3 linked regions of the Azospirillum brasilense genome follow. The protein of the gene in region 3 interacts with the protein of the main gene of each other region in a pairwise test. Links are inferred from orthologs where the notes say so. Each region holds a gene or a part of one and is shown on either strand. Other genes may lie near its edges. The genes, in order: AMK58_RS24265, trkA and ptsN.

Evidence for each region.
Region 1: the proteins of ptsN (region 3) and AMK58_RS24265 interact in binary tests that used the Escherichia coli proteins (3 or more experiments, as listed by UniProt). The link is inferred for Azospirillum brasilense from one-to-one orthologs.
Region 2: the proteins of ptsN (region 3) and trkA interact in binary tests that used the Escherichia coli proteins (3 or more experiments, as listed by UniProt). The link is inferred for Azospirillum brasilense from one-to-one orthologs.

The regions. Positions count from the first base shown.
Region 1 is NZ_CP012916.1:663,361-673,200, reverse strand. Bases 3,622-6,944 are described here. They hold AMK58_RS24265 (sensor histidine kinase), read left to right. Parts: upstream 3,622-4,014; coding sequence 4,015-6,744; downstream 6,745-6,944. Other genes in these bases: AMK58_RS24260 (response regulator), read left to right, coding at 6,741-6,944; AMK58_RS24270 (K(+)-transporting ATPase subunit C), read left to right, coding at 3,622-3,927. Outside these bases: potassium-transporting ATPase subunit KdpA, read left to right, coding at 1-1,165; potassium-transporting ATPase subunit KdpB, read left to right, coding at 1,179-3,308; more of AMK58_RS24270, read left to right, coding at 3,319-3,621; more of AMK58_RS24260, read left to right, coding at 6,945-7,439; AMK58_RS24255 (TerC family protein), read left to right, coding at 7,609-8,262; AMK58_RS31800 (adenylate/guanylate cyclase domain-containing protein), read right to left, coding at 8,307-9,840. UniProt on the Escherichia coli protein: Member of the two-component regulatory system KdpD/KdpE involved in the regulation of the kdp operon. KdpD may function as a membrane-associated protein kinase that phosphorylates KdpE in response to environmental signals.
Region 2 is NZ_CP012915.1:838,361-847,804, forward strand. What follows is about bases 2,490-5,416. They hold trkA (Trk system potassium transporter TrkA), read right to left. Parts: upstream 4,678-5,416; coding sequence 3,301-4,677; downstream 2,490-3,300. Other genes in these bases: AMK58_RS17595 (D-amino-acid transaminase), read right to left, coding at 2,490-3,258; AMK58_RS17605 (hypothetical protein), read right to left, coding at 4,901-5,209. Also shown: GTPase HflX, read right to left, coding at 44-1,303; RNA chaperone Hfq, read right to left, coding at 1,356-1,604; AMK58_RS17590 (HAD family hydrolase), read right to left, coding at 1,700-2,398; more of AMK58_RS17595, read right to left, coding at 2,395-2,489; nitrogen assimilation response regulator NtrX, read right to left, coding at 5,515-6,915; AMK58_RS17615 (sensor histidine kinase NtrY-like), read right to left, coding at 6,905-9,226; ntrC (nitrogen regulation protein NR(I)), read right to left, coding at 9,413-9,444. UniProt on the Escherichia coli protein: Part of the constitutive potassium transport systems TrkG and TrkH. May regulate the transport activity of TrkG and TrkH systems. Binds to NAD(+) and NADH.
Region 3 is NZ_CP012915.1:1,616,318-1,625,753, reverse strand. The notes cover bases 1,137-4,055. They hold ptsN (PTS IIA-like nitrogen regulatory protein PtsN), read left to right. Parts: upstream 1,137-2,326; coding sequence 2,327-2,785; downstream 2,786-4,055. Other genes in these bases: AMK58_RS21060 (aspartate kinase), read left to right, coding at 3,864-4,055; ubiG (bifunctional 2-polyprenyl-6-hydroxyphenol methylase/3-demethylubiquinol 3-O-methyltransferase UbiG), read right to left, coding at 2,946-3,707; hpf (ribosome hibernation-promoting factor, HPF/YfiA family), read left to right, coding at 1,696-2,292; rpoN (RNA polymerase factor sigma-54), read left to right, coding at 1,137-1,572. Also shown: more of rpoN, read left to right, coding at 1-1,136; more of AMK58_RS21060, read left to right, coding at 4,056-5,099; AMK58_RS21055 (NAD(P)H-dependent flavin oxidoreductase), read left to right, coding at 5,125-6,246; ptsP (phosphoenolpyruvate--protein phosphotransferase), read left to right, coding at 6,248-8,548; AMK58_RS21045 (helix-turn-helix domain-containing protein), read left to right, coding at 8,766-9,436. UniProt on the Escherichia coli protein: Seems to have a role in regulating nitrogen assimilation.

The sequences.
Region 1 (9,840 bases), on a different replicon or contig from region 3:
GCTGCCGCTCAGCCTGCTCTACGCGCTGTTCCTGGTGTGGCAGGGCGTGCCGCAGACGCTGGCCGGGACGGTGGACGCCACCACGCTGGAGGGCGCCCGGCAGACCATCGCGCTCGGCCCCGTCGCCTCGCAGGAGGCGATCAAGATGCTGGGCACCAACGGCGGCGGCTTCTTCAACGCCAACTCCTCCCATCCCTTCGAGAATCCGAACGCCCTGACCAATCTGGTGCAGATGCTGTCGATCTTCGCCATCGGCGCCGGGCTGACCAACCTGTTCGGGCGCATGGCCGGCGACGAGCGGCAGGGCTGGGCCATCCTGGCCGCCATGGGCCTGCTGTTCTTCGTCGGCGTGGCCGCCGTCTATTGGGCGGAGGCCCAGGGCAACCCGGCCTTCGCCGCCTTCGGGCTGGACGGAAGCGCCGGCAACATGGAGGGCAAGGAGACCCGCTTCGGCATCGCCATGAGCGCCCTGTTCGCCGCGGTGACCACGGCGGCCTCCTGCGGCGCGGTCAACGCCATGCACGACAGCTTCATGCCGCTGGGCGGCATGGTGCCGATGGTCAACATGATGCTGGGCGAGATCATCGTCGGCGGCGTCGGGGCCGGTCTCTACGGCATGCTGCTGTTCGCCATCGTCACGATGTTCGTCGCCGGGCTGATGGTCGGGCGGACGCCGGAGTATCTGGGCAAGAAGCTGGAGGCGAAGGAGGTCAAGATGACCATGCTCGCCGTGCTCTGCCTGCCCTTGATGATGCTGGGCGGCACCGCCTTCGCCGTGGTGCTGGACACCGGCCTCGCCTCGCTCGCCAACGCCGGCCCGCACGGCTTCTCGGAAGCGCTCTACGCCTACGTCTCGGCGGCGGCCAACAACGGCAGCGCCTTTGGCGGGCTGTCGGGCAACACGCTCTGGTACAACCTGACGCTCGCCGCCGGCATGCTGGTGGGCCGCTTCCTGGTCATCGTACCGATGCTGGCGGTTGCCGGTTCGCTCGCCGCCAAGACCCGCAGCGCGGCCTCGGCCGGCACCTTCCCGACCCATGGCGGCCTGTTCGTCGGGCTGCTGGCCGGCGTCATCCTGATCGTCGGCGGCCTGACCTTCTTCCCGGCGCTCGCCCTCGGCCCGGTGGCCGAGCATCTGGCGATGCGCGCCGGCCTCCTCTTCTGACCGGGGACCTTCCATGGACACCCATTCGAAAACCGCCACCCGGACTCCGGCCTCCACGCTGCTGGACCCGGCGATCCTCCTGCCCGCCGTCGCCGGATCCTTCCGCAAGCTCGACCCGCGGCTGATGGCCCGCAACCCGGTGATGTTCTGCGTGGAGGTGGTGGCGGCGCTGACCACGCTGCTGTTCCTGCGCGATCTCCTGACTGGCGCCGGGGGCATCGGCTTCTCCCTGCAGATCGTGCTGTGGCTGTGGTTCACCCTGCTCTTCGCCAACTTCGCGGAGGCGGTGGCGGAGGGCCGCGGCAAGGCCCAGGCGGCCAGCCTGCGCCGCACCCGCACCGAGACCACCGCCAAGCGGCTGGCGGGCGAGGGTTGGGAGAGCGTTCCGGCCACCGCCCTCAAGCCCGGCGACCTCGTTCTGGTGGAGGCCGGCGACCTCATCCCCTCCGACGGCGAGGTGGTGGAGGGCGTGGCCAGCGTCAACGAGGCGGCGATCACCGGCGAATCCGCCCCGGTCGTCCGTGAATCCGGTGGTGACCGCTCCGCGGTGACCGGCGGCACGCAGGTGATTTCCGACTGGATCAAGGTGCGGATCACCGCGGCCCAGGGCAACACCTTCCTCGACCGCATGATCGGGCTGGTCGAGGGCGCGCAGCGGCAGAAGACGCCCAACGAGATCGCGCTGAACATCCTGCTGGCCGGCATGACGGTCATCTTCGTCATCGCCGTGGCGACCATCCCCAGCTTCGCCGCCTACGCCGGCGGGTCGGTCGGGGTGCTGGTCCTTGCGGCGCTGTTCGTCACGCTGATCCCGACCACCATCGGCGCGCTGCTGTCGGCCATCGGCATCGCCGGCATGGACCGGCTGGTCCGCTTCAACGTGCTGGCCATGTCGGGCCGGGCCGTGGAGGCGGCGGGCGACGTGGACACGCTGCTGCTCGACAAGACCGGCACCATCACGCTGGGCAACCGTCAGGCGGCGGAGTTCCTGCCGATCTCCGGCGTGGCCGACCGCGACCTCGCCGACGCCGCCCAGCTCGCCTCGCTGGCCGACGAGACGCCGGAGGGCCGCTCCATCACCGTCCTGGCGAAGGAAAAATACGGCATCCGCGCCCGCGACATGGGCGGGCTGCACGCCCGCTTCGTGCCCTTCACCGCCCAGACGCGGCTGAGCGGCATCGACAGCGACGGCGTGACCATCCGCAAGGGCGCGGTGGACGCCGTGCTGGCCCATGTGCGGACCCTCGGGCAGGGAATCGCCAACCAGGGCAACACCGTTACCGGCAACACGGTGATCGGGCTGCGCCCCGATCCCGCCCTGGAGGCTGCGGTGCGCGAGGTGCAGGCCATCGCGGAGCGCGTCGCCAAGTCCGGCGGCACGCCGCTGGCCGTCGCCCGCGACGGCCGGCTGCTCGGCGTCATCCACCTGAAGGACATCGTCAAGGGCGGCATCCGGGAGCGCTTCGCGGCGCTGCGCAAGATGGGCATCAAGACGGTGATGATCACCGGCGACAACGCCATGACCGCCGCCGCGATCGCGGCGGAGGCCGGGGTGGACGACTTCCTCGCCCAGGCGACGCCGGAGATGAAGCTGCAATTGATCCGCGACGAGCAGGCGCGGGGCAAGCTGGTCGCCATGTGCGGCGACGGCACCAACGACGCCCCGGCGCTGGCCCAGGCCGACGTCGGCGTGGCGATGAACACCGGCACCGTCGCCGCCCGCGAGGCCGGCAACATGGTCGATCTGGACAGCGACCCGACCAAGCTGATCGAGATCGTGGAGATCGGCAAGCAGCTGCTGATGACCCGCGGCGCCCTGACCACCTTCTCCATCGCCAACGACGTGGCGAAGTATTTCGCCATCATCCCCGCCATGTTCCTGGCCTTCTACCCGCAGCTTGGCGCCCTGAACGTGATGGGGCTGGCCAGCCCGGAGAGCGCCATCCTGTCGGCGATCATCTTCAACGCGCTGATCATCGTCGCGCTGATCCCGCTGGCGCTGCGCGGCGTCGCCTACCGCGCGGTGGGTGCGGCGCGGCTGCTGCGCCGGAACCTGCTGATCTACGGGCTGGGCGGCCTGATCGTGCCCTTCGTCGGGATCAAGCTGATCGACCTGCTCGTCACTGCCATCGGACTCGTGTGAGGACCCCGCCATGATCAAGGAACTGCGTCCCGCCCTCGTCATGGTCGCCGCGCTGACCGTGGTGACCGGGCTGATCTACCCGCTGGCCGTCACCGGCATCGCCCAGGCCGTCTTCCCGCATCAGGCCAACGGCAGCCTGATCGAGCGGAACGGGACGGTCGTCGGCTCCGCCCTGATCGGCCAGGGCTTCACCGGGGAGGGCTATTTCCACGGGCGGCCCTCGGCCACGCTGGGGCCGGACCCGGCCGACCCGTCGAAGAGCGTGCCGGCGCCTTACAACGCCGCGGCCTCCGGCGGCTCCAACCTCGGCCCGACGTCCCAGGCGCTGGCCGACCGGGTGCGGGAGGAGACGGAGCGGCTGAAGGCCGAGAATCCCAACGCCCCGGTGCCGGTCGAGCTGGTGACCAGCTCGGCCAGCGGCCTCGACCCGCACCTGTCGCCCGCCGCCGCCGATTTCCAGGTCCCCCGAATCGCCCGCGCCCGCGGCCTGTCGGAGGCCCAGGTCCGCGCCCTGGTCACCATGAACACCGAACAGTCCCCGCTGGGACCGCTGGGGGAGCCGGTGGTCAACGTGCTGCGGCTCAATCTCGCTCTCGACGCCGCCACGGCGACGCATTAGCTGAAGGTCAACAGGCGGCCCCGTCCGTTCCCCCGCGCGGGCGGGGGAGGGGCGGGGCCGCCGATCCGTTCCGAAAGCCGTCACCCGATGCCGAACGATCGAACCGCCACCACGGCCCGGCCTTCGCCCGAAGCGCTCCTGCGCGAAGCGGCGCGGGAGGGGCGCGGGCGGCTGAAGCTGTTCCTGGGTGCGGCCCCCGGCGTCGGCAAAACCTACGAAATGCTGCTGACCGCCCAGGCCAAGCGGCGCGACGGGGCGGACGTGGTGGTCGGCGTGGTCGAAACCCACGGCCGGCGCGAGACCGAGGCGCTGATCGCCGGGCTGGAGGTCATCCCCCGCCGCAAGGTTGAGTACAAGGGCCGCCGGCTCGACGAGATGGACCTCGACGCCATCCTCGTCCGCCGCCCGGCCATCGTGCTGGTGGACGAGCTGGCCCACACCAACGCCCCCGGCAGCCGCCACGCCAAGCGCTACCTCGATGTCGAGGAGATCCTCGCCGCCGGGATCGACGTCTACACGACGATGAACATCCAGCATGTGGAGAGCCTGAACGACGTCGTCGCCCGGATCACCCGCGTCCGCGTGCGCGAGACGGTGCCGGATTCCATCCTCGACCGCGCCGACGACATCGAGGTCATCGACATCACGCCGGACGACCTGATCCAGCGGCTGAAGGATGGCAAGGTCTATGTCCCGCGCACCGCCGAGCGGGCGATCCGCCATTACTTCTCCCCCGGCAACCTGACGGCGCTTCGCGAGCTGGCGTTGCGCCGCACGGCCCAGCGGGTGGACGAGCAATTGCTCACCCACATGCAGGCCCACGCCATCGCCGGCCCCTGGGCGGCGGGGGAGCGGCTGCTGGTCTGCGTGAACGAGGACCCGGCCTGCGCCGCCGTCGTCCGCTACGCCCGCCGTCAGGCGGAGCGGCTGCGCGCCCATTGGACCGCGCTGCACGTCGAGACTCCGCGCAGCCTGCGCCTGAGCGAGGCCGAGCGGGACCGCATCGCCGACGCGCTGCGCCTGGTCGAGAAGCTGGGCGGCGAGGCGGTGACCATCCCCGGCGGCGACGTCGCCGGCACGGTGGTCGAGTATGCGCGGACCAACAACGTCGCCCACATCGTGATCGCCAAGTCCCATCGCGGCCCCTGGGCGGAGCTGCTGCGCAGCTCCATCGCCTTCCGGCTGATCCGGCAGGCCGGGGGCATCAGCGTCCATGTCATCGCCGACGACGCCGAGGAGCCGATCCCGCCCAAGACCGTGCGCACCGCGGCCCCCCGGCGCCCGGCGCTGTCCTGGTGGCCCTACGCCGCCGCCACCGGCTATGTCGCGCTGGCGCTGGGCGTCGGGGAAGTGCTTCAGCAGATGCTCGATGTCAGCAACGTCGCGCTGGTCTTCCTGACGGCGGTGCTGAGCAGCGCGGTGACCGGCGGGCTGGGGCCGTCGCTCTACGCCTGCGTCGCCAGCATCCTGGCCTTCAACTACTTCTTCCTCAACCCGCTCTACACCTTCTCCATCGCCGATCCGGAGAACATCGTCGCGCTGTTCTTCTTCGCGGTGGTCGCGGTGATCGCCAGCAACCTGACCGCCCGCGTGCGCGCCCAGGCCGTCACCGCCCGGCTGCGCGCCAAGACGACGGAGGATCTCTACGGTTTCAGCCGCAAGCTGGCCGGGGTGGTCACCATGGACGATCTGCTGTGGGCGACCGCCCACCAGATCGCGGCAATGCTGAAGGTGCATGTGGTCCTGTTGCTGCCCGACGGCGGCACCGTGTCCGTCCGCGCCGGCTACCCGCCGGAGGACGAGCTGCGCGAGGCCGACCTAGCCGCCGCCGTCTGGGCCTGGGAGAACAACCGGCCCGCCGGGCGCGGCTCGGACACGCTGCCCGGCGCCAAGTGGCTGTTCCTTCCCCTGCGCACCGGGCGCGGCCCGGTCGGGGTGGTCGGCATCGACACCGACACCGCCCGCACCGGCAAGCCCGGCGCCCTGCTGACCCCGGACCAGCGCCGGCTGCTCGACGCTCTGACCGATCAGGCAGCACTCGCCATCGAGCGGGTCACCCTGGCGGAGGATGTGGACCGCGCCCGTCTGGCCGCCGAGACGGAGCGGCTGCGCTCGGCCCTGCTCACCTCGATCTCCCATGACCTGCGCACGCCGCTGGCCTCCATCCTGGGGTCGGCGACCAGCCTGACCGCCTACGGCGCCGGGATGGACGAGGCGTCGCGCCGCGACCTCGCCGCCACCATCCAGGAGGAGGCGGAGCGGCTGAACCGCTTCATCGCCAACCTGCTGGACATGACGCGGCTGGAATCGGGGGCGATCCGCCCGCGCACCGGACCGGTCGATCTGGCCGAGACGGTGGGCAGCGCGCTGGGGCGGGCGGGCCGCATCCTGGCCGGGCACCGGGTGGACGTCGATTTGGCCGCCGACCTGCCGATGCTGGACGCGGACGACGTGCTGTTCGAACAGGTTCTCTTCAATCTGCTGGACAACGCGGCCAAATACGCGCCAACAGGCTCGCTGATCCAGGTCGGGGCGTCGCGGGAGGGCGGTCGGGTGCGCATCGAGGTGCGGGACGAGGGCGACGGCATCCCGGCGGCGGATGTCGAGCGCATCTTCGACAAGTTCTACCGCGTCCAGGCCCAGGACCGGCAGCGTGCCGGGACCGGACTGGGGCTGGCAATCTGCCGCGGCTTCGTCGAGGCGATGGGCGGCACCATCGCCGCCGGCAACCGCAAGGACCGCTCCGGCGCCGTCTTCACCCTGACCATGCCCGCCGCCGCCGCCCTGCCCAGCCTTGAGGAAGAGGTGACGCCATGAGGTCGGACACCCTGCCGTTGCGCGTCCTGGTGGTGGACGACGAGCCGCCGATCCGCCGCTTCCTGCGCACCACTCTGTCCGCCCAGGGCTACGACATCGCGGAGGCGGAGGATGGCGCGGGCGCGCTGGAGGCGGTGCGGCGGCGCCCGCCGGACCTGCTGGTGCTCGACCTCGGCCTGCCGGGCATCGGCGGGCTGGAGGTGATCCGCCGTCTGCGCGCCGATGGGGTGGCCGCCCCGATCATCGTCCTGTCCAGCCGCGCCGACGAGGCGGGCAAGGTGGAGGCGCTCGACCTCGGCGCCGACGACTATGTGACCAAGCCCTTCGGGATGGATGAACTGCTCGCCCGCATCCGCGCCGCCCTGCGCCACCGCCTGCAGCAGCAGGGGGAGCGCCCGTTGTTCCGCAGTGGCGACCTCGCCGTCGATCTGGTCCGGCGCATCGTGACCGTCCGTGGCGCCGAGGTGAAGCTGTCGCCCCGCGAATACGACCTGCTGCGCCTGCTCGTCGCCCATGCCGGCAAGGTGCTGACCCACCGCTTCATCCTGAAGGAGGTCTGGGGTGCGGACACCGACGTGCAGTATCTGCGCATCTACATCCGCCAGCTCCGCCAGAAGATCGAGGCGGAGCCGGAGCGCCCCTCGCACATCCTGACCGAGACCGGCGTCGGCTACCGGCTGCGCGCGTCGGACTGATCCCGCCCCATACCCGTTGCAACCCACCGCTGCACGCCAAACCTGCTGCGCCGTGGTTGGATTCGTGCGACAGAACCCCCAGGGCCGCTGTTTCAAGCGCAAGCCCCAACAAAAAAGATGACCGCACACCACAATTGAGCCCAACCGAAGCCTTCGAAGAGATTTTCATATGGAAAGCGTCGATCTCTGGTCGCAGCTCACCGCCCTCGGGCAGGTGGTCGCCATCGACCTCGTTCTGGCCGGCGACAACGCCATCGTCGTCGGCATGGCCGCCGCCGCCGTTCCCAAGGAGCAGCGCCGCAAGGTGATCGTCTGGGGCATCGGCGCCGCCATCATCCTGCGCATCGCCTTCGCCCTGATCACCACCCAACTCCTCGCCATCATCGGGCTGACGCTCGCCGGCGGCGTGCTGCTGCTGTGGGTCTGCTGGAAGATGTACCGCGAGCTGCGCTCCCACGGCGAGGACGAGGTGACGCCCGACGAGGCGCTGGCCGCGAACGGCTCCGGGGACGCCGCGGTCGGTGCTGCGGTGGCGACGACCACCTTCGGCGCGGCGGTCTGGCAGATCGTGGTGGCGGACGTGTCGATGTCGCTCGACAACGTTCTGGCCGTGGCCGGCGCCGCCAAGGACCATCCGACCGTCCTGGTCATCGGCCTGCTGCTCTCCGTCGTCCTGATGGGCGCCGCGGCCAACATGATCGCCCACATCCTGCACAAGCACCGCTGGATCGGCTGGATCGGCCTTGCCATCATCACCTACGTGGCGCTCGACATGATCTGGCGCGGCGGCAACGAGGTCCTGGCCCAGGCCCATCTGCTTTGATGAGCCGAAAAAAAACCCCCGCCGCTCCGGCGGGGGTTTTTTCTTCAGGCGCCAGTACCCTCCAGCAGCCCCCGCAAATCCTCCTGGCGCTGGACCGTCCGCACCCCCAGCGTGCCGTCGCGGCCCCGGATCGCCACCTCCCGGCGCTCCAGATGCTCCAGCCGCCGGAGCCCCGCCAACTCGGCGGCCGCGTCGGAAAAGACCACGGTGGCGCCCAGCGTCTTGGTCATCTCCTCCAGCCTCGCGGCGACGTTGCCGGTGTCGCCGATGAATTGCAGCGACCCGTCCTCCGAACAGGCCACCGCCCCGACCACGGCGAGGCCGGAATGCACCCCGGCCCCGAAGGCCAAGGGCTGGTCCAACTCCTCCGCAAGGTCGCGGCTCAGAAGCTCGATGTCGCGCCACAGATCGGCGGTGGCGCGCAGCGCGCTGGCCGCCGCCGCCGCGGGGTCCTCCTCGTTGGCGAACATGCCCATCACCCCGTCACCGGCGATGGCGATGACGTAGCCGCCGTGCTTGCGGATCGCGTCGGTGACCACCTGGACGTAGCGGGTGACGATGAACAGGGCGTCGAAGGGCAGCCGCTCCGCCGCCAGCGAGGTCGATCCCCGCAAATCCACGAACAGCGCGGTGATCGCCAGCTCGCGCCCGCTGTCCATGGGGGCGGAGACGGCGAAGGTGCGGCCGTTGTCCCGCGCCGACAGCAGCGGCGTCACCGACAGCGGCGCCACCGGGCGGAGCTGGCAGGCCAGCCGGACGGCGCGCGGCGCCTTCATCCGCTCCAGCACCGCCCGTTCCGTGGCGTTGGGCGGCGGCAGGGCGTCCACCCCCTCGGTCACCCGGATGCGGCAGGTGGAGCAGCGCCCCCGCCCGCCGCACAGCGCGGTGTGCGGGACGCCGTTGGCGCGGCTGGCCTCCAGCACCGAGGTCCCGCGCGGAACGGTGACCGAGCGCCCGCCGGGATAGGCGATGCGCACCGGGCTGGTCGCCCGCGCCCGCCAGTTGCGGTATTGCCGCATCCCCAGCGTGCCGACCAGCAGCAGGACGTAGGTGTTGAACACGCCGCCGCTGATCGCGGCCAGCGCGGCGCGGTTCTCCGCCTCCGGCGTGCCGGGGGCGGGCGGGCGGAACTGCTCCAGATAGGTGGGGTCGGCGGCGTCCCGGCGCTCGGCGTCCCAGCCGGCGTTGACGATCCCGGCCAGCGCCAGCAGCGGCAGCAGCATGGCGAAGGCGCCGAGCAGCGCGGCGCGGCGCCGGTACCAGGGCTTCGTCATCAGCCAGCCCCGCACCCCGATGCAGCCATGGATCCAGACGATGACCAGCAGCAGGAGCTGGCGCCACAACAGGGTTTCCGGCGCGGTGATCCAGTAGAGGACGATCGCGCGGGGGTAGGTCAGCGGGTCGTTGTAGAGGTCGTCCGACAGCATCCCGGCCATGCCGTGGGAGATCAGCAGGAGCGGGATGCACAGCCCCAGCCCCAGTTGCCACGCCTCCCCGGCGGGCATGCGCAGGTGGCGGCGCCGGTACAGCGCCCAGAGACCCAGCCCGGCGTGGGTGATGAAGGAGCCGGCGAGCAGC
Region 2 (9,444 bases), 780 kb from region 3 along the record:
CACGAACGAATTATGACGCGCCCGATTCCATTATGGCGAAAGATCAGCCGTGCACGAACCGTTTCTCGAAACGGGCCAGATCCGCCGGATCTATGGCCACCTGGATGTGGGCCTGGACCTCGTCGTCGCGCCGCTCCAGCACCTCACCTTTTTCATAGAGCCACGCGAGCGCAGCCCCGTCCCCCAGTTCCACGGACAGGTCCACCACTTGGCGGTGGGCGTTCATCCGCTGGTCGAGCAATCGGTCGAGATCGGCGATCCCCGCACCCGACAGGGCGGACACCGCGACGGCACGCGGATTGCGGGCCGTTTGGGCCAGGACTGCCTCGCGGGACTCCTCGTCCAGCGCGTCGATCTTGTTCAGCACCTCGATCACGCGGTCGTCGGCGTCCGGGTCGATGCCCATGTCGCTCATGACCTCGTGCACGTCGGCCTTCTGGGCCTCGCTGTCCTGGTGGGACACGTCGCGGACATGCAGGATGATGTCGGCGGCGTCCACCTCCTCCAGCGTGGCGCGGAAGGCGGCGACGAGGCCGTGCGGCAGGTCGGAGATGAAGCCCACCGTGTCCGACAGGATCACCTTGCGCCCGGACGGAAGAGTCACCTGACGCATCGTCGGGTCCAGCGTGGCGAACAGCAGGTCCTTGGCAAAGACATCGGCGTTGGCCAGCCGGTTGAACAGCGTCGACTTGCCGGCGTTGGTGTAGCCGACCAGAGCCACCACCGGGTACGGCACCTTGGCGCGGGCCTTGCGGTGCAGGCCGCGGGTGCGGCGGACCTCCTCCAACTCCTTCTTGATCTTGACGATGCGGTCGCCGATCAGGCGGCGGTCCATCTCAAGCTGGGATTCACCGGGGCCGCCGAGGAAGCCGAAGCCGCCGCGCTGGCGTTCCAGGTGGGTCCAGGAGCGGACGAGGCGCGATTTCTGGTAGGTCAGGGCGGCCAGCTCGACCTGGAGCATGCCTTCGCGCGTGCGGGCGCGGGCGCCGAAGATCTCCAGGATCAGGCCGGTGCGGTCGATGACCTTGACCTTGAGGGCCTTTTCCAGATTGCGCTGCTGCACCGGCGACAGCGCATGGTCGAGGATGACGAGGGATGCCTCCGTCTCCTCCACGATCTGGGCAAAATGCTCCACCGTCCCCGACCCGAGAAGGATCGAAGGCTGCGGGCGGTTCACCCGCGCGCATTCGGCGTGCACGACCTCCAGATCGATGGCGCGGGCGAGGCCCACCGCCTCGTCCAGGCAGGATTCGGGATGGCGCAGGACCCCGTCCGCCTCATTGCGGAGGACGGGGTGGACCACGATGGCGCGGCCGGAGGCATCAGGCGTCCGGCCGTTGCCATTGGTCGGAAGATCAGACGTTTTCACCTTCCTTGGGCGGCTCGAAAAGTTGGATCGGATGCGCGGGCATCACAGTGGAGATGGCGTGCTTGTAGACGAGCTGCGAATGCGCATCGCGCCGCAGCAGTACCGAGAAGTTGTCGAACCAGGTGATGATTCCCTGAAGTTTAACACCGTTCACGAGGAACACGGTCACGGGAGTCTTGTTCTTGCGGACGTGATTGAGGAACACGTCCTGCACATTTTGGCTTTTTTCAGACATTTTATGTCGCCCCCTTCTTCAGTGTTTTTTGGGGCTCCTTGTTGGAAGCCCGCCCCCTGCAGCGATAAGGTTATGGTTGGTCGCAACCGTCTCGACTACTGGTCATCCGATATGGTGTCACCACCGCTGCCCACCAACCCGAACAATGCATGGCACGTGTCGTACTGATGGGCCGGAGGGAAGCGGGTGAAGCCGCTGCCCTCGCCCGCCCCTATTAGCACCGGGACCATTCCCACGCCATGGGCACATTCCATGTCGATGTCGGCGTCCCCTACGAACCAGACGTCCGGGCCCGGCGAAATGTTCGCCGGTTCCAGCGCCATCAGCACCGGCGCACCGTGCGGCTTGTCGAATTCGGCGTCCTGGGCGCCGACCAGACGACCGAAATAGCCGGTCCAGCCCAGCGCGTCGGCCTCCGCCCGCAGGAAGCGGCCGGTCTTGTTCGAGACCACCGCCTGATAGATTCCGCGCTCGGCGAAGCCGCGCAGCAGGGATTCCGCGCCCGGCAGGGGCCGGAGATGCTCCAGGTGATGCGCCTCGAAATAGGCGTAGAAAAGGTCACGCGCGTCGGTCCAGCGCTCCCCAAAGATGCGGGGGAAGCTGTCGCGCAGCGACTGCTTGATGCGCTCACGCGCCTCCTCCTCCGTCCAGGCCGGATGGCCGAAGGTGACCAGCGCGTGGTTCAGCGCGGCGCGCACGGTGCCCCAGTTGTCGACCAGCGTGTTGTCCCAGTCGTAGAGGACGGCGCGCGGCAGCACGGGCAGACGGTCGATGACGGCGGCGGCGTCGCTCATGACGGCAGCTCGGCGGCCACGTAATCGAGATAGGCCTGACGCAGCGCCCGCGTGACCGGCCCCGGCCTGCCCTCACCCACCGGCTTGCCGTCGATGCGGGTCACCGGCAGCGCGAAGGTGCCGGCCGAGGACACAAAGGCCTCGCGGGCCGCGAGCGCCTCCTCCACCGTGAAGCTGCGTTCCTCCACCGGGATACCGCGCTCGCCGGCCAGCCGCAGGAGCGACAGACGGGTAATGCCGTTGAGGATCTTCTGCGACGGCGGCCGGGTCACCAGCACGCCGTCCTGCGTCACGATCCAGGCGTTGGAGGAGGATCCCTCCGTCACCGTGCCGTCCGGATCGATCAGCCACGCCTCGTAGGCGCCCGATTCGGCGGCCTGCTGCTTGGCCAGCACCGGGGCGAGGAGGCCGACCGTCTTGATGTCGCGCCGGCCCCAGCGGATGTCGGGCACCGTGACCACGGCCACGCCCTTCTCAAGCTGCTCCGGCTTGGCGAAGGCGGTGACCCGCTTGACGGTCATCACCAGCGTCGCGGGGGTATCCGCTGGGAACTTGAAGTCCCGCGGGGCGACGCCGCGGGTGACCTGGATGTAGAGCGAGCCGTTGCGAACGCCATTCCGCCGCACCAGTTCGCGGGCGATCATCGTGACGACGCGCGGCGCCGCCGGCCAGTCCATGCGCAGCTCCGACAGGCTGCGGCCCAGACGCTCCATATGGCCGTCCATGTCCGCGAAACGCCCGTCGAGGAGGGTCACCACCTCATAGACGCCGTCGGCGAACTGGAAGCCGCGGTCTTCCACATGAACCGCTGCCTGCCGGTGCGGCAGGTAACGGCCGTTGACGTATGCCCATCGAGCCATGGAGGTTCTTTTTGTTGGTGCCAAAAACGATACGTGAGGCGATCAGAAGAATTCAAGCCGGACGGCGAACATCTTCTCCACCTTTTTCACCTGACCGGCGGTGGCGAGGATGACGACCCGGTCCTTCGGACGGATCACCGTAGCCGGTCGCGGGACGATGACCTCGTCGCCGCGCACGATGGCGCCGACGATGACCCCGGAGGGCAGCTTCACCTCACGCAGCGGCGTGTTCACCACCGCGGAGGTTTCCAGCGCCTCCGCCTCGATAACTTCGGCGAAGCCGTCGCGCAGGCTGTGCACCGCGCGAATGCGGCCGCGGCGGACGTGCTGGAGGATGTTCGACACGGTGATGGCGCGCGGGCTGACCACCGCGTCGATCCCCAGCGGCGACACCAGAGAGGTGTAGGACGCCTTGTTTATCAGCGTGATGGCGCGCTTTGCCCCGTGCCGCTTGGCGAGCAGCGAGGACAGGATGTTGCCCTCGTCGTCGTTGGTCACGGCGACCACCGTCTCGGTGGCGCGGACGTTGGCTTCCTCCAGAATCTCCGGGTCCAGCCCGTCGCCATGCAGCACCATGGTGCGCGACAGGCGCTGCGCCACATACTGCGCGCGGCTGCGGTTCATCTCGATGATGCGGGCGGTGACGTGAGGGTATTTCGCCTCCAGCTCCTCCGCCAGGCACAGCCCGATGTTGCCGCCGCCCAGGATGATGATGCGGCGGGCCTCCACCTCCTCGTGTCCGAAGGCGGACATGGCGCGGTTGAGGTGGCGGTTGTCGCAGGCGAAATAGACCTCGTCGCCGGGCAGCATCTGGTCGTCACCGCCGGGGATGAAGGAGCGGTCGTTGCGGATGATCGCCACCACCTCCAGACCCAGGTCGGGAAACAGGCCGGTCAACTGGCGCAGCGGCGTGTGCAGCACCGGGCAGGTTTCGGTGCACAGAACGCCGACCACACGGACCTTGCCGTCCGCCAGCGGGATCATGTCGAAGGCGCCCGGCACCTGGAGTCGGCGGGCGATGGCCCGCGCCACCGCGATTTCCGGCGAGATGATGACATCGATCGGCATGTGGTCGCGGCTGAACAGGTCCGCCCAGATCGGCTTCAGATAGCTTTGATTGCGCACACGGGCGATCTTGGTCGGCACCTTGAACAGGGCGTGGGCGACTTCGCAGGCGACCATGTTGATCTCGTCGATCTGGGTGACCGCGATGATCATGTCGGTCTCACCCGCCCCCGCCGCCTCCAGAACGTCAGGGTGCGAAGCGTGGCCGACCATGGCCTGCACGTCGAGCGTGTCGCTGATCCGCTGGATGAGCTCCGGCGAATGGTCGATCACCGTGACGTTGTTGCCCTCGGACGCCAGATAGCGCGCGATGTTCGAGCCGACCTGCCCGGCTCCGCAAACGATGACCTTCACGGCCTTTGCACCCTTCCCCGCCCATTTTCCAGGCACTCAGGCCGAAGACCTTATCATCTCGCGCGAGGACGCACCAACTCTATGTTTGCGAAGGAAAATACGCCTGGCCTCGCTGATATTGGCGCGGGCATTGGCGAGGGTGTGCAAGAGGGTGACGGGGGACCGCCCCGTCACCCACCCCGGCTCTGCGCGCGAGACGAAGAGCCGTGTGCCGGCACGCCGGTCAGCTGTTGTCGATCGCGTAATAGAACTGCGTGACGATGCCCTGCGGCGCGTCGTCCCTGCGGGTGTCGAAGTTGAAGTCCTGGGACCGGCCGTTGATGTTGACCGACCCCTGGGCGTGGGCCGGTCCACCGAAATTCACACAGACCAGGAGAAGCTGGTTCACGCCGGCCTGGAGATTGCCGGTCAGCACAACCTGCTCATTGATCGCTTCGCCGCCCCCGATCCTGTTGTAAACCTGCGCCCCGTTCAAGTAAGCAACAAGCTGGTTATCCGTATAATTGACGGTCAAGATAGCCGTGGTCGCCATTTTGGAATTCCTCCATCACAAAAGAAAGACATTGCGTTCTTTTTTATGAGCACTCACAAAAAATATTTTTATTTAGGCAATTTGATGCGATCAACAGTAAAAACTGTTACTTGAGATTTCATTAAATATATAAATACAATGGTATTTATGAATGTCGACTCCCTGAATTCCTGCCTTCGCCGGGATGACGGCCCGAAGGGCACAAATTGTAAATGCTTCGCAAGCCGTCCGCTATCGCGGACATGCTTGGGAAGCCTGCTTCAGGATCGAGGTAAGCGACGGACTCTTGGCGTTGTGGAGCGAATTTATTCGACGAACAGCTTGCCCTTCTCGCTGCCGTGCACGCCGAGCGATTTCAGCTTCCGGTGCAAGGCGGAACGCTCCATCCCGACGAAGGAGGCGGTGCGGGAGATGTTGCCGCCGAAGCGCGTCACCTGGGCCAGCAGATACTCACGCTCGAACACCTCGCGCGCCTCGCGGAGCGGCAGACCCATGATCTCGCCGCCCTTGTCCCATTTCAGGACCGTGGGGGTGATGGCGCCGATTTCCGGCGGCAGCTGGTCGGCGCGGATCGGTTCCTTGGGATCGCCCTGCGCCATGATGAGCAGCCAATCCACCACGTTGCGCAGCTGGCGCACGTTGCCCGGCCAGTCATAGGCCTGCAGCGCGGCCATGGCATCCTCGCCGAACTCGCGGGCCGGCAGACCGGCGGCCTCGGCCGAGCGCTGCATGAAGTGGCGGGCCAGCAGCGGGATGTCCTCGCGCCGCTCGGCCAGCGACGGCACGCGGATCGGCACGACGGCCAAACGATAGAACAGGTCCTGGCGGAAGCGGCCCTGGTCGATCTCCGCCTGGAGGTCGCGGTTGGAGGTGGCGATGACGCGCACGTCCACCTCGACCCGGTGACCGCCGCCGACCCGCTCGAACACCTGCTCCTGCAGGGCGCGGACGATCTTGCCCTGGGTTTCCAACGGCATGTCGGCCACCTCGTCGAGCAGCAGCGTGCCGCCGTGCGCCTGCTCGAAGGTGCCGATCTTACGGCCACCGCCGTCCACCCCGGCCTCCGTGCCGAACAACTCCATTTCCAGCCGGTCAGGACGCATGGTGGCACAGTTCAGCCCGACGAAGGGACCACCGGCGCGGCGCGACCGCGCGTGGATCAGCCGGGCCACCACCTCCTTGCCGGAGCCGGCGGGGCCGGTGACGAGGACGCGGCTGCCGGTGGGCGCCACCTTCTCGATGCTCTGGCGGACGTGGTTGACGGCGGTGGAACGGCCAATCAGTTCCACCTCGCCGCCGGCGCGCAGCTTCAACTCTTCGTTCTCACGCTTCAGCCGGGCCGCCTCGATGGCGCGGTCCACCATCAGCAGCAGCCGGTCGGCCTTGAAGGGCTTCTCGATGAAGTCGTAAGCGCCGATCTTGATGGCCGAGACGGCGGTTTCGATGTTGCCGTGGCCCGAGATCATGATGACCGGCAGGTTCCGGTGGTCGCGCATCAGCTGTTCGAGGATCTGAAGCCCGTCCAGCCGGCTGCCCTGCAGCCAGATGTCCAGAACCACGAGGCTCGGACGGCGCGCGGAGACCTGGGCGAACGCCTGATCGGCGTCGGCGGCCTCGCGCGTCTTCATGCCTTCGTCGTTCAGGATGCCGGCGATCAGCATCCGGATGTCCGCTTCGTCGTCGACGATCAGAATGTCATGCGCCATGGGCTGCGTGCCTCTTCTCTTCACCGGTCTCCGCCGGCGTGCCAACGCCGCCGGGGGCGTCGCCCGCGGCCGTGCCGGAGCTGGTGGATGTGTTGGGGATGACCAGCCCGACGCGCGCCCCGCCGCCTTCGCGGTCCTCCAGGGTCAGCACGCCGCCGTGGTCCTCCATGATCTTCTTGACGATTGCCAGCCCCAGTCCCGTGCCTTTCGCGCGCGTCGTCACGTAGGGTTCGGTCAGCCGGTCGCGTTCCTCGGTCGGCAAGCCCTTGCCGTTGTCCTCGATGATCATGGCGATGCGCTCGGCATCGGCCTCGACCCGGATGGCGACATGGCCGGGCGGCAGTTCCGTGCCTTCGGCGGGCGGCGGGCGCCCTTCGATGGCGTCCGCGGCGTTCTGCAGCAGGTTGGTCAACGCCTGGCTGATCTGGCGGCTGTCGCAGGGCACGGTCAGCGGCCCCTGGGGCAATGCCATGTCAAACTTGATCTTCCCAGCGTGCGCACTGGACTGCAGGAAGACCGCCTGCCGGACGAGGTCGTTGAGGTTGCAGGGCTTCATCACCGGCTGAGGCATGCGCGCGAAGGCCGAGAACTCGTCCACCATGCGCCGGATGTCGTCCACCTGCCGGACGATGGTGTCCGTGCACATGGTGAAGACCTCGGTGTCGCTGGTGATCTCCTTCAGGTACTTGCGGCGCAGCCGTTCGGCGGAGAGCTGGATCGGCGTCAGTGGATTCTTGATCTCGTGGGCGATGCGGCGGGCGACGTCGGCCCAGGCCGCCTTGCGCTGGGCGGAGACCAGCTCGGTGATGTCGTCGAAGGTCACGACGTAGCCGCGGATCTCCCCGCTGCCCCGCCCCTCGGTGGAGATGCGGACGAGCAGGGTCAGCGGCGTCGTGCCGGGGCGGCGGATCTGGATCTGGTCCTGCACCACCCGGCCCGGACGGCCCGGCGCGTGGTCGAGAAGTTCCCCCATCTCGGGGGACAGCTCGGCCAGCCTCATCCCGATCAGGCTTTCCGCGTCCTCGACGCCGAGAAGGCGCGCGGCCGAGAAGTTGGGAAGGGTGATGCGCCCCTCCGCGTCCAACCCGATCACGCCCGCCGACACGCCACCCAGCACGGTCTCGGTGAAGCGGCGGCGCTCGTCGATCAGGCGGTTGGCCGAGAGAAGCTCGTGCCGCTGGCTTTCGATCTCCGTCGTCATGCGGTTGAAGGCGCGCGACAGCAGGCCAAGCTCGTCCTCGCCGGGCGGTTCGGTCACCCGGACGGTCAGGTCGCCGGCGCGCACCCGCTCCGCCGCACCGATCAGGGCGCTGATCGGACGCGCCAGCCGCGTCGCGAAGATCAACCCCGCCCACACCGCCGCCAGCAGAAGCAGCAGGGCGACGACCAGGAAGATCAGGGTGAAGGTGATCTGCAGGCTGCCGCGCTGGCTTTCCAGCGCACCGAACTCCCGCACCGCCCCTTCCGCCGAGGCCATGTGCGACAGCACGCGCGGCTCGACCATGCGGCCGACATAGAGATAGGTGTCGGCGAAGCGGTCGAGCCGGACCAGCGCGCGCACGCGGTCGTCGTTCTCGCTGACGATCATCGCCACCTCGCCGCGGCGGGCGGTGGCGAGCTTGTCGTCGGGGATCGGGTCGAACTCCAGCGCGAAGGTGTAGCCGGAACGCGCGACGATGGCACCCGTCGTTCCGTTGAAGACGATGGCCTCCGACAGCGCGCGCAGCATCGCCTGGGTGGCGACCACCTGCTCGAACCGCTCGGGGTCGCTGGCGAGGCGCGCCGCCTCCTGGTTCAGGTCGTTCGCCATGGCGAGCGCGTCGGCGCGGATGTTCTGCTGGTGCTCGTGCAGATAGGCGCTGGCGACGGCCAGCGATTCGTTCACCGCCGTGCGCACCCGCTCGCTGAACCAGGACTGCACGCCGACATAGAAGAAGACCGTGGAGAAAATGGCCATGATGATGGCCGGTGCGACGGCGAGCAGGCTGAACACCGCGACCAGCCGCACATGCATCTGCGACCCGGCGAGGCCACGCCGCCGCCCGATCCACAGATAGACGATCCGCCGCGCGATCAGCACGCCAAGCAGGAGCAGCAGCGCCAGATCGAGGGTCAGCAGCCATGTGACGGTGCGCGGGTTGGTTTCCCCGAAGGGCGCGCTCTCCGTCAGCGCCGTATAGGTTGCAAAGCCCGCCACCAAGGCCGCCAAGGACAGCGCAAAGGCAAGCCGCTTCGCCAGCCCGACACGGGCTGCCCAGCGAAGGAACTGCTGCCAAAGCGGCGTGACGGTTTCAGGGGGTGTGGGCGACATCAATCCGGCAACCAGTCTGTTGCCAGAATGATACACGAGCTGTTGCCGTCCTGCCAAGCGGCAACCCCTCTGCCTTTCGCACAGTCCCTAAGGAGCATCGCGAACGGCAGAGGTGCCAAAAGCCTGTCGCAAAAACAACACGCTGTGGGCTGGTAGCGACGCCGGGCCGAACCGCCCGGCGCCGGATCACTTCAGCCCGCGCACCACCTGGATGTCGA
Region 3 (9,436 bases):
CTCAGCCAACGCCTCGATCTTCGTCAGTCCCAGTCCCTGGTGATGACTCCGCAGCTGCAGCAGGCCATCAAGCTGCTGCAGCTGTCGAACATCGAACTGTCGGATTTCGTGGATCGGGAGATCGAGCAGAACCCTTTGCTGGAGCGCGACGGCGGTCCCGGCGAGGGCGGCGGCGAATCCGGGGGCGACGGTGCCGGTGACGGCGGGGGCGAGCCCGGAGCGGTGGACCTTGCCGCGCCGGAGGAGCGCCAGCCGCCGATGACCGACGGGCGCACCCGCGACACGGTGGAGATGACGTCGTCGGAGACGATGGGGTCGGCCTCCGACGCGCCGCTCGACACCGATTTCGAGAATGTCTATTCCGACGACCGTTTCTCCGACGGGACGGACGGCTCCAGCGACGTCTACGGCTCCTGGCAGGAGCGCGGCGGCCGCGGCGGCTTCGAGGACGACGAGTCCAACCTGGAAGCCACGCTGACCGGCCAGAAGAGCCTGCGCGACCATCTGACCGAGCAGTTGAAGATCGACCTGCCGGACCTCGGCGACCAGCTCATCGGTCTGGCGCTGATCGACATGCTGGACGAGGCCGGCTGGATCACCGGGCTGGAGGTCGAGAGCCTCGCGGGGCAGCTCGGCTGCGCGCCGGAGCGGGTGGAACGGGTGCTCGCCGCCTGCCAGCGCTTCGACCCGCCGGGCATCTTCGCGCGGTCGTTGAAGGAATGTCTGGCGATCCAGCTGCGCGAGAAGAACCGCTTCGACCCGGCGATGGAGGCCCTGCTCGACCATCTGGAGCTGCTGGCGGCGCGCAACCTGCCGGCGCTGATGAAGGTCTGCGGCGTGGACGCCGAGGACGTCGCCGACATGGTGGCGGAGATCCGCAAGCTGAACCCCAAGCCGGCGCTCAGCTTCGACCACACGCCGGCCCAGCTCGTCACCCCCGACATCCTGATGCGCGCCAACCCGGGCGGCGGCTGGCTGATCGACCTGAACCCGGACACGTTGCCGCGGGTGCTGGTCAACCACCGTTATTTCGCGCGCATCTCCGGCACCGCCCGCAACAAGGCGGACAAGGAATACATCACCGAGCGCTTCCAATCGGCCAACTGGCTGGTCAAGTCGCTGCACCAGCGCGCCACCACGATTTTGAAGGTGGCCAGCGAGATCATCCGGCAGCAGGACGCCTTTTTCATCCACGGCGTCTCGCATTTGAAGCCGCTGATCCTGCGCGACATCGCCGAGGCGATCGGCATGCACGAGAGCACGGTCAGCCGTGTCACAACCAACAAGTTCATGGCGACGCCGCGCGGCGTGTTCGAGCTGAAATATTTCTTCACCTCCGCCATCCAGGGGGCCGACGGGCAGGCCGCCCACTCGGCGGAGGCCGTGCGCTACCGCATCAAGGCGATGATCGACGCCGAGAAGCCGGACGACGTGTTGTCGGACGATAAAATCGTCGAAATCCTTCGTGGTGAAGGGATCGACATTGCGCGCCGGACGGTCGCGAAGTATCGTGAAGCGATGCGCATTCCGTCATCGGTGCAGCGACGCCGTGCCAAGATGTCACGCATGTAACCGGGCCGGGAGGGGGTCGTCCTTGATTGACAGCCCATACCGCCGTCACTATGGTCCCCGTCCGCACGTGGCGGCCTTCCGTCGTCCTATGTCTATCGCGGACCAGATTGGAAACATCCCAAAATGCAACTGACCGTCAAAGGCAAGCAGCTTGACGTTGGCGACGCTCTGCGCACCCACGTCGCGGACAGCCTGAACACCATCGTCGGCAAGTATTTCAACAAGCCGATCGAGGCCAACGTCGTCCTGACGCGCGAAGCGCATCTGTTCAAGGCCGACATTCAGGTCCATGTCGGTCGTGGGATCGTCCTTCAGAGTGCGTCCGACGCCACCGAGCCGTATCCCGCCTTCGACACCGCGTGCGAGAAGCTGGCCAAGCGCCTGCGCCGCTACAAGCGCCGCCTGCGCGACCACCACAGCGTCGAAGCCCCCGCGCAGGAAGCCTTCCCGGCCCGCTACCAGATCCTGGAAGCGGAGAAGGACGAGGCCCATGTGGAGAGCGAAGAGGCCGCTGCCGAAGAGGCGCAGCCCATCGTGATCGCCGAGATGGAAACCAACATCGCGACCCTGGCGGTCAGCGAGGCGGTGATGCGCATGGAACTCGCCGACGCTCCGGCCCTGATGTTCCGCAACGGCGCCCATGGCCGCCTGAACCTGGTCTACCGCCGCGCCGATGGCAACATCGGTTGGGTGGACCCGGCGGAGAAGGCCGGCGCCTGAGTCCGGTTTCCGTTCCAACCACACCCAAAGCGTCATGCTCGATCTCATCACGCCGCACGCCATTCTTCCGAACCTGAAGGCCGGCAGCAAAAAGCAGGCCCTGCAGGACTTGGCGCGCAAGGCGTCCGAGCTGACCGGCCAGCACGAACGGGCGATCTTCGACGTCCTTCTGGAGCGCGAGCGGTTGGGCACAACCGGCGTGGGGCATGGCATCGCCATCCCGCACGGCAAGCTGCCCAACCTCGACCGCGTCCACGGCGTCTTCGCCCGGCTGGAGCGGCCCATCGACTTCGATGCGATCGATGAGCAGCCGGTCGATCTGATTTTCCTGCTGTTGGCTCCGGACCATGCCGGCGCCGACCATCTGAAGGCGTTGGCCCGCGTGTCACGCCTGCTGCGCGACCAGTCCATGTGCGAGAAGCTGCGCGGTTCGGACTCGGCGGACGCGATCTACGCGCTGCTGACCCAGCACGAAGCCAGCCACGCCGCATAAGACGCGTTTCCTGCGAACACAAAAAAACGGGAGAGCCATGGGCTCTCCCGTTTTTTTGTTGTGCGGCTCGCGATGTCATCGCCTCTTCAGCCAGCACCCGCGCCATCACCGGCGACGCGTACGTATGTACGCCCGTACGCGCCGCCGGTGCTCTGTACGTTCAGGCCCGCTCCGCCCAGCCCATGTAATTCACGTCGAGATCACGCGGGTTCAGCCGGAACTCGTCGGACAGCGGGTTGTAGGTGATGCCGGTCAGGTCGCGGATCGCCAGCCCCTCGGCGCGCACGGCGGCGGCCAGTTCGCCGGGGCGCAGGAACTGGCGCCAGTTGTGGGTGCCGCGGGGCAGCCAGCGCAGGATGTACTCCGCCCCGACGATGGCCAGCGCGAAGGATTTCGGCGTGCGGTTCAGCGTCGCCAGGAACAGCGCGCCGCCCGGCGCCGTCAGCGCCGCGCAGGACTTCACGAACAGCGGCACGTCGGCGACATGCTCGATCACCTCCATCGCCAGGACGGCGTCGAAGCGCTCGCCGCTGGCCGCCAGCGCCTCGGCGGTGGTGGCGCGGTAGTCGACGGGGGTGCCGGTTTCCGCGGCGTGGGCGGCGGCGGTGCGGATGTTGCGCTCCGCCGCGTCCACGCCGACCACGGTGGCGCCCATGCGGGCGACGGGCTCCGCCAGCAGGCCGCCGCCGCAGCCGATGTCGACGATGCGCAGGCCCTTCAGCGGCTCCGTCGCCAGCGGGTCGCGGCCGAAGCGGCGGCACAGCGTGTCGCGGATGTAGGCCAGCCGCAGCGGGTTCAGCCGGTGCAGGGGCCGGAACTTGCCGGTGGGGTCCCACCATTCCGCGGCGATGGCCGAAAAGCGGGCGATGTCCTGGGGGTCGACAGTGCCTGCGGTGCCTGCGGTTCCGGCGGTCGCGGTCATGAAAGAAATCCCGTATGCTTGGATTGCGAGAACAATTGCGGGGCGAACTTGCCTCGCTGTGAGCGACAGAGTATGGATACGCCGCCCCGCGCCGGCAACGGTAGAGCGGGGGCGCGGACTGCCGGCTTATGTGCCGGCCCAGACATGGTGTGAGGTATGGCGCGGATCGTCCTCAAGTTCGGCGGCACGTCGGTCGGCGACATCGACCGCATCAAGAACGTGGCCCGAAAGGTCGAGCAGGAAGTCAAGGCGGGGCATCAGGTCGCCGTCGTCGTGTCGGCGATGTCCGGCGTGACCAACCAGCTCGTGAAATACTGCAACGACATCGACAAGCTGCACGACGCGCGCGAGTACGACGCCATCGTCGCTTCGGGCGAGCAGGTGACCTCCGGTCTCCTCGCCATCGCGCTGCAGTCGCTCGGCATCCAGGCGCGGTCCTGGCTCGGCTGGCAGATTCCCATCTACAGCGACGAGACGCACGGCAAGGCGCGCATCGTGTCCATCGACACGGCGGAGCTGGACAAGCGGATGAACACCGGCGAGGTCGCCGTGATCGCCGGTTTCCAGGGCGTGACCGAGAGCGGGCGCATCACCACGCTGGGCCGCGGCGGCTCCGACACCTCGGCGGTCGCCTTGGCGGCGGCGCTGAAGGCCGACCGCTGCGACATCTACACCGATGTGGACGGCGTCTACACCACCGACCCGCGAATCGTCACCAAGGCGCGCAAGCTCTCCAAGATCACCTACGAGGAGATGCTGGAGCTGGCGTCGCAGGGGGCGAAGGTCCTGCAGACCCGCTCGGTCGAGATGGCGATGAACCACCGCGTGCGCGTGCAGGTTCTGTCGAGCTTCGAGGAGGCCGCCGGCAGCGCGCTTCCCGGTACCCTTGTTGTTGACGAGGACGAGATCGTGGAAAAGGAAGTTGTGAGCGGCATCGCCTACAGCCGCGACGAGGCGAAGATCACCCTCATCGGCGTCGCCGACCGTCCGGGCGTGGCGGCCAGCATCTTCGGTCCGCTGACCGACGCCGCCGTCAATGTCGACATGATCGTCCAGAACGTGTCGGAAGACGGCAAGTCCACCGACATGACCTTCACGGTCGGCAAGGCCGACATCGCCCGCGCCGTCAAGGTGCTGGAGGACGCCCAGGCCGAGCTGAACTACAAGCGCATCGTTTCCGACGCCAACGTGGTGAAGGTGTCGGTGATCGGTGTCGGCATGCGCAGCCACGCCGGCGTCGCGCAGCGCATGTTCAAGGCGCTGGCCGACAAGGGCATCAACATCCAGGTCATCTCCACCTCCGAGATCAAGATCTCCGTCCTGATCGCCGAGGAGTATGCGGAGCTGGCGCTGCGCGCGCTGCACACCGCCTACGGGCTGGACGCGGCCTGAGCCGGGTGAAGGGGGAGGGGCGGCGATGACCGACGCCAAGTCCGACGCGGTCGCCGGCGCCCGACTCGATGGGTTGTGGGCGCGCGGCTGCGCCTTCCTCGGCACGCGCACCGCCATCATGGGCGGTGCGATGAGCTGGGTGTCGGAGCGTCACCTCGTCTCCGCCATCTCCAACGCCGGGGGCTTCGGCGTTCTGGCCTGCGGCTCAATGCCGCCGGACCTGCTGGCGGCGGAAATCGCCGCCACGCGGACGCTGACCGCGAAGCCCTTCGGCGTCAACCTCATCAACATGCACCCGGACCTCGATCGTCTGATCGACGTCTGCCGGGAGCTGGCGGTGAGCCATGTGGTGATCGCCGGGGGCTTCCCCAGCGGCGCCACCATCAAGCGGATCAAGGACGGCGGCGCCCGCGCCATGGCTTTCGCCCCGACGCTGGTCAGCGGCCGGCGGATGGTCAAGATCGGCATCGACGCGCTGGTGATCGAGGGCACGGAGGCCGGCGGCCACATCGGCCCCGTCTCCACCACCGTCCTGGCGCAGGAGATCCTGCCCGACCTGCGCGAGGTCCCGGTCTTCGTGGCCGGCGGCATCGGGCGCGGCGAGGCCATCCTGTCCTATCTGGAGCAGGGGGCGGCGGGCGTGCAGATCGGCACCCGCTTCGTCTGCGCCACCGAATCCATCGCGCACCCGCGCTTCAAGCAGGTCTTCATCAAGGCCTCGGCGCGCGACGCCCAGGCGTCGGTGCAGATCGACCCGCGTTTCCCGGTGATCCCGGTGCGGGCGCTGACCAACGCCGGGTCCAAGCGCTTCATGGAGCTTCAACGCGAGGTCATCGCCCGCGTGGACCGCGGCGAGACGACGCGCGACGCCGGCATCCTGGAGATCGAGCATTTCTGGGCCGGCGCGCTGCGCCGCGCGGTGATCGACGGTGACGTGGAGAGCGGGTCGCTGATGGCCGGGCAGAGCGTCGGGCTGGTCACGCGCGAGCAGCCGGTGGCCGAGATCATCGGCGACCTGATCGTCCAGGCCGAAGCGGCGCTGGCCGCGCGCTGGCCATCGTCCTCGGACCGATCGCCCGAAGAAGGCGAGCCGCCGGTCATCGGTCAATCGGCCGCCGGTCAATCGGCGATCCTGGGGGCGGCGTGAGATGAATGGCGTCGTGGGCGACATCCCCGCCGGTTCGCCGGGCTTCGACGGCGCCGCCTCGCGCCGTCTGCTGGCGCGGCTGCGCGACGTCATGGCGGGCTCCGGCTCCGGCCAGGAGCGGCTGGACAAGATCGTCACCCTGATCGGCATGGAGATGGGGGCGGACGTCTGCTCCTGCTACGTCATGCGGGCGGGCGAGGTGCTGGAGCTGTTCTCCACGCTCGGCCTGAACCAGGACGCCGTGCACAACACCCGCCTGCGCGTGGGCGAGGGCATCGTCGGCGACATCGCCGGCCACGCGCGGCCCATCGCGCTGGACAACGCGCCGTCGCACCCCAGCTTCGCCTACCGCCCGGAAACGGGGGAGGACCCGTTCCTGTCGCTGGCCGGCGTGCCGATCCTGCGCGGCGGCAAGGTCCGCGGCGTCCTGGTCATCCAGCACAAGGACCGCCGCCGCTACACCGAGGTCGAGGTCGAGACGCTCCAGACCATCGCCATGGTGGTGGCCGAGCTGGTCGCCCAGGGCGAGCTGGTCAACCCGCAGGAGGTCGCCTCCACCGGCGACCCGGCGCTGCTGCCGGCGCGCCTGTCGGGCACCTCGCTGGCCAGCGGCCTGGCGATGGGGCTTGCGGTGATCCACCGCCCGCAGCTGACCATCCGCCAGATGGTCTCCGAGGACGCCGAGAGCGAGCTGGCGCGGCTGAACGCCGCCATCGCCACCATGCACAGCGCCATCGACGACCTGCTGAACGCGGCGGCGCTGGCGGGCTTGAGCGAACCCAAGGACATCCTGGAAACCTACCGCATGTTCGCGGAGGACCGCGGGTGGCTGTCGCGCATCCGCGAGGCGATCCGCATGGGCCTGACGGCGGAAGGTGCCGTGCAGCAGGTGCAGAACGACACCCGCGCCCGCATGAGCCACCTGACGGACCCCTACATCCGCGAACGTCTGCTCGACCTGGAGGACCTGACCAACCGGCTGCTCCAGCACCTCGCCGGGCGCAAGTCGGAGGCCGACGGCGGCACCCTGCCGGAGGACATCGTCCTGGTCGCGCGGTCGATGGGGCCGGCGGAGCTTCTCGACTACGACCAGCGCCGCCTGCGCGGCGTGATCCTGGAGGAGGGCTCGCCGTCCAGCCACGTCTGCATCGTGGCCCGCGCGCTGAACATCCCGGTGGTGCAGGCGCCCGACGCGCTGAACCGGATCGAGCCGCTGGACCCGGTGATCGTCGACGGCGACCACGGGCAGGCCTTCGTCCGCCCGGCCGAGGACATCCAGATGGCCTTCGCCGAGGCCGTGGCCCTGCGCGCCCGCAAGGAGCAGATGTACGAGGCGATCCGCGCGCTGCCCTCGTTGACGCGGGACGGCGTGCCGATCTCCATCCAGCTCAACTGCGGCCTGCTGATCGACCTGCCGCACCTGAAGGCCAGCGGGGCGGAGGGGATCGGCCTCTACCGCACCGAAATCCCCTTCATGGTGCGCTCGACCTACCCGGACGTCCACGCGCAGACCGACCTCTATTCGCGCATCCTCGACCAGACCGACGACAAGCCGGTGGTCTTCCGCACGCTCGACGTCGGCGGCGACAAGATGCTGCCCTACATCGCGGCCAGCGAAGGCGAGGAGAATCCGGCGCTCGGCTGGCGGGCCATCCGCATCGGGCTGGACCACCCGTCGCTGCTGCGCCAGCAGCTGCGCGCCCTGCTGCGGGCGTCCGCCGGGCGCCCGCTGTCGGTGATGTTCCCGATGATCGCCGAGGTGGCGGAGTTCGACGCCGCCCGCCGCCTGCTCGACCTTGAGATCAACCGGCTGAAGGTTCAGGGCGGCGAGCCGCCCAGCCGCGTGCGCGTCGGCACGATGATCGAGGTGCCGGCGCTGCTCTGGCAATTGCCCGCCCTGCTGCCGCGGGTGGATTTCCTGTCGGTCGGCTCCAACGACCTGACCCAGTACATCTTCGCCAGCGACCGCGGCAACCCGCGCACCTCCGGGCGCTACGACCCGCTGTCGCCGGCCATGCTCAGCCTGCTGCGGCGGCTGGTCGAGGCCTGCGGCGACGCCAACGTCCCGGTCAGCATTTGCGGCGAGATGGCCGGCCGGCCGCTCGACGCCATGGCGCTGATCGGCATCGGATTCCGCACCCTGTCGATGTCCCCGCCCTCGGTCGGGCCGGTGAAGACGATGCTGCGCTCGCTCGACGTGGCGGTGCTGCGCCAATACATGAACGGGCTCTACCTGCGCGGCGACCACAGCCTGCGCGACAAGCTGCGCAGTTTCGCCAAGGACCACGGCGTCATCATCTGAGGCCACGCCCGAACTGGCGCCCAAGGCCGCTTCGTCCACCCTGGAACCACATCCGGTGCCGACGTTCGCCACGGCGGCGTTTTGTTACAGCGGTTCGGGCGAAGGGCGTATACAAGATGGCAGGATCACGGTCATTCCCGGTTGCGCCGACCCCTCGGCTGGCGTACCCATGCCGGGGGTGCGACCATAAGTCATCCGAGGCGACGGTACGGTTGAGATGATGGGCAAGCGCAAGGTTTTCGGCTCCTACGACCCCGCGCAGGACGGCCCGGCGCAGTCCGGCCCCAGCGTGTCCGACACCCTGCGCGAGACGCGCGAGAGCCTCGGCTACGACCTGCGCGAGGTGGCGACGATGCTGCGCATCCGTTACCCCTACCTGCAGGCCATCGAGGCGGGCCGGTTCGAGGACCTGCCGGGCACCACCTACGCCGCCGGCTTCCTGCGCTCCTACGCGGAATGCCTGGGGCTCGACCCGGACACCATCCTCACCCGCTACAAGGACGAGGCGGCGGGCCGCACGCGCAGCCAGCAGCTCTATTTCCCGACCCCGGTGCCGGAAGGCCGCATCCCCGGCGGCACGGTTCTGCTCGGCACGATGGTGCTGGCGGGCATCGTCTATGGCGGCTGGTACTATCTGTCGGCGACCGACCGTTCGATGGTCGATCTGGTCCCGACCCTGCCCGACCGGCTGGTCTCGCTGCTCGACACGCTGCCCTTCAACGCCAGCCAGAATGGTGGCGGGCAAACCGCGTCGGTTCCGGGTCCCGCCGAATCGCCCGCCGCCCCGGCGTCCGTCCCGACCGTGATGGCGGAGGCTCCGCCCGCTCCCGTGTCCGCTCCGCCCGCGGCCGGTGGCGCGTCCACGGCGGTGCCCGCCCCTTCGGCACC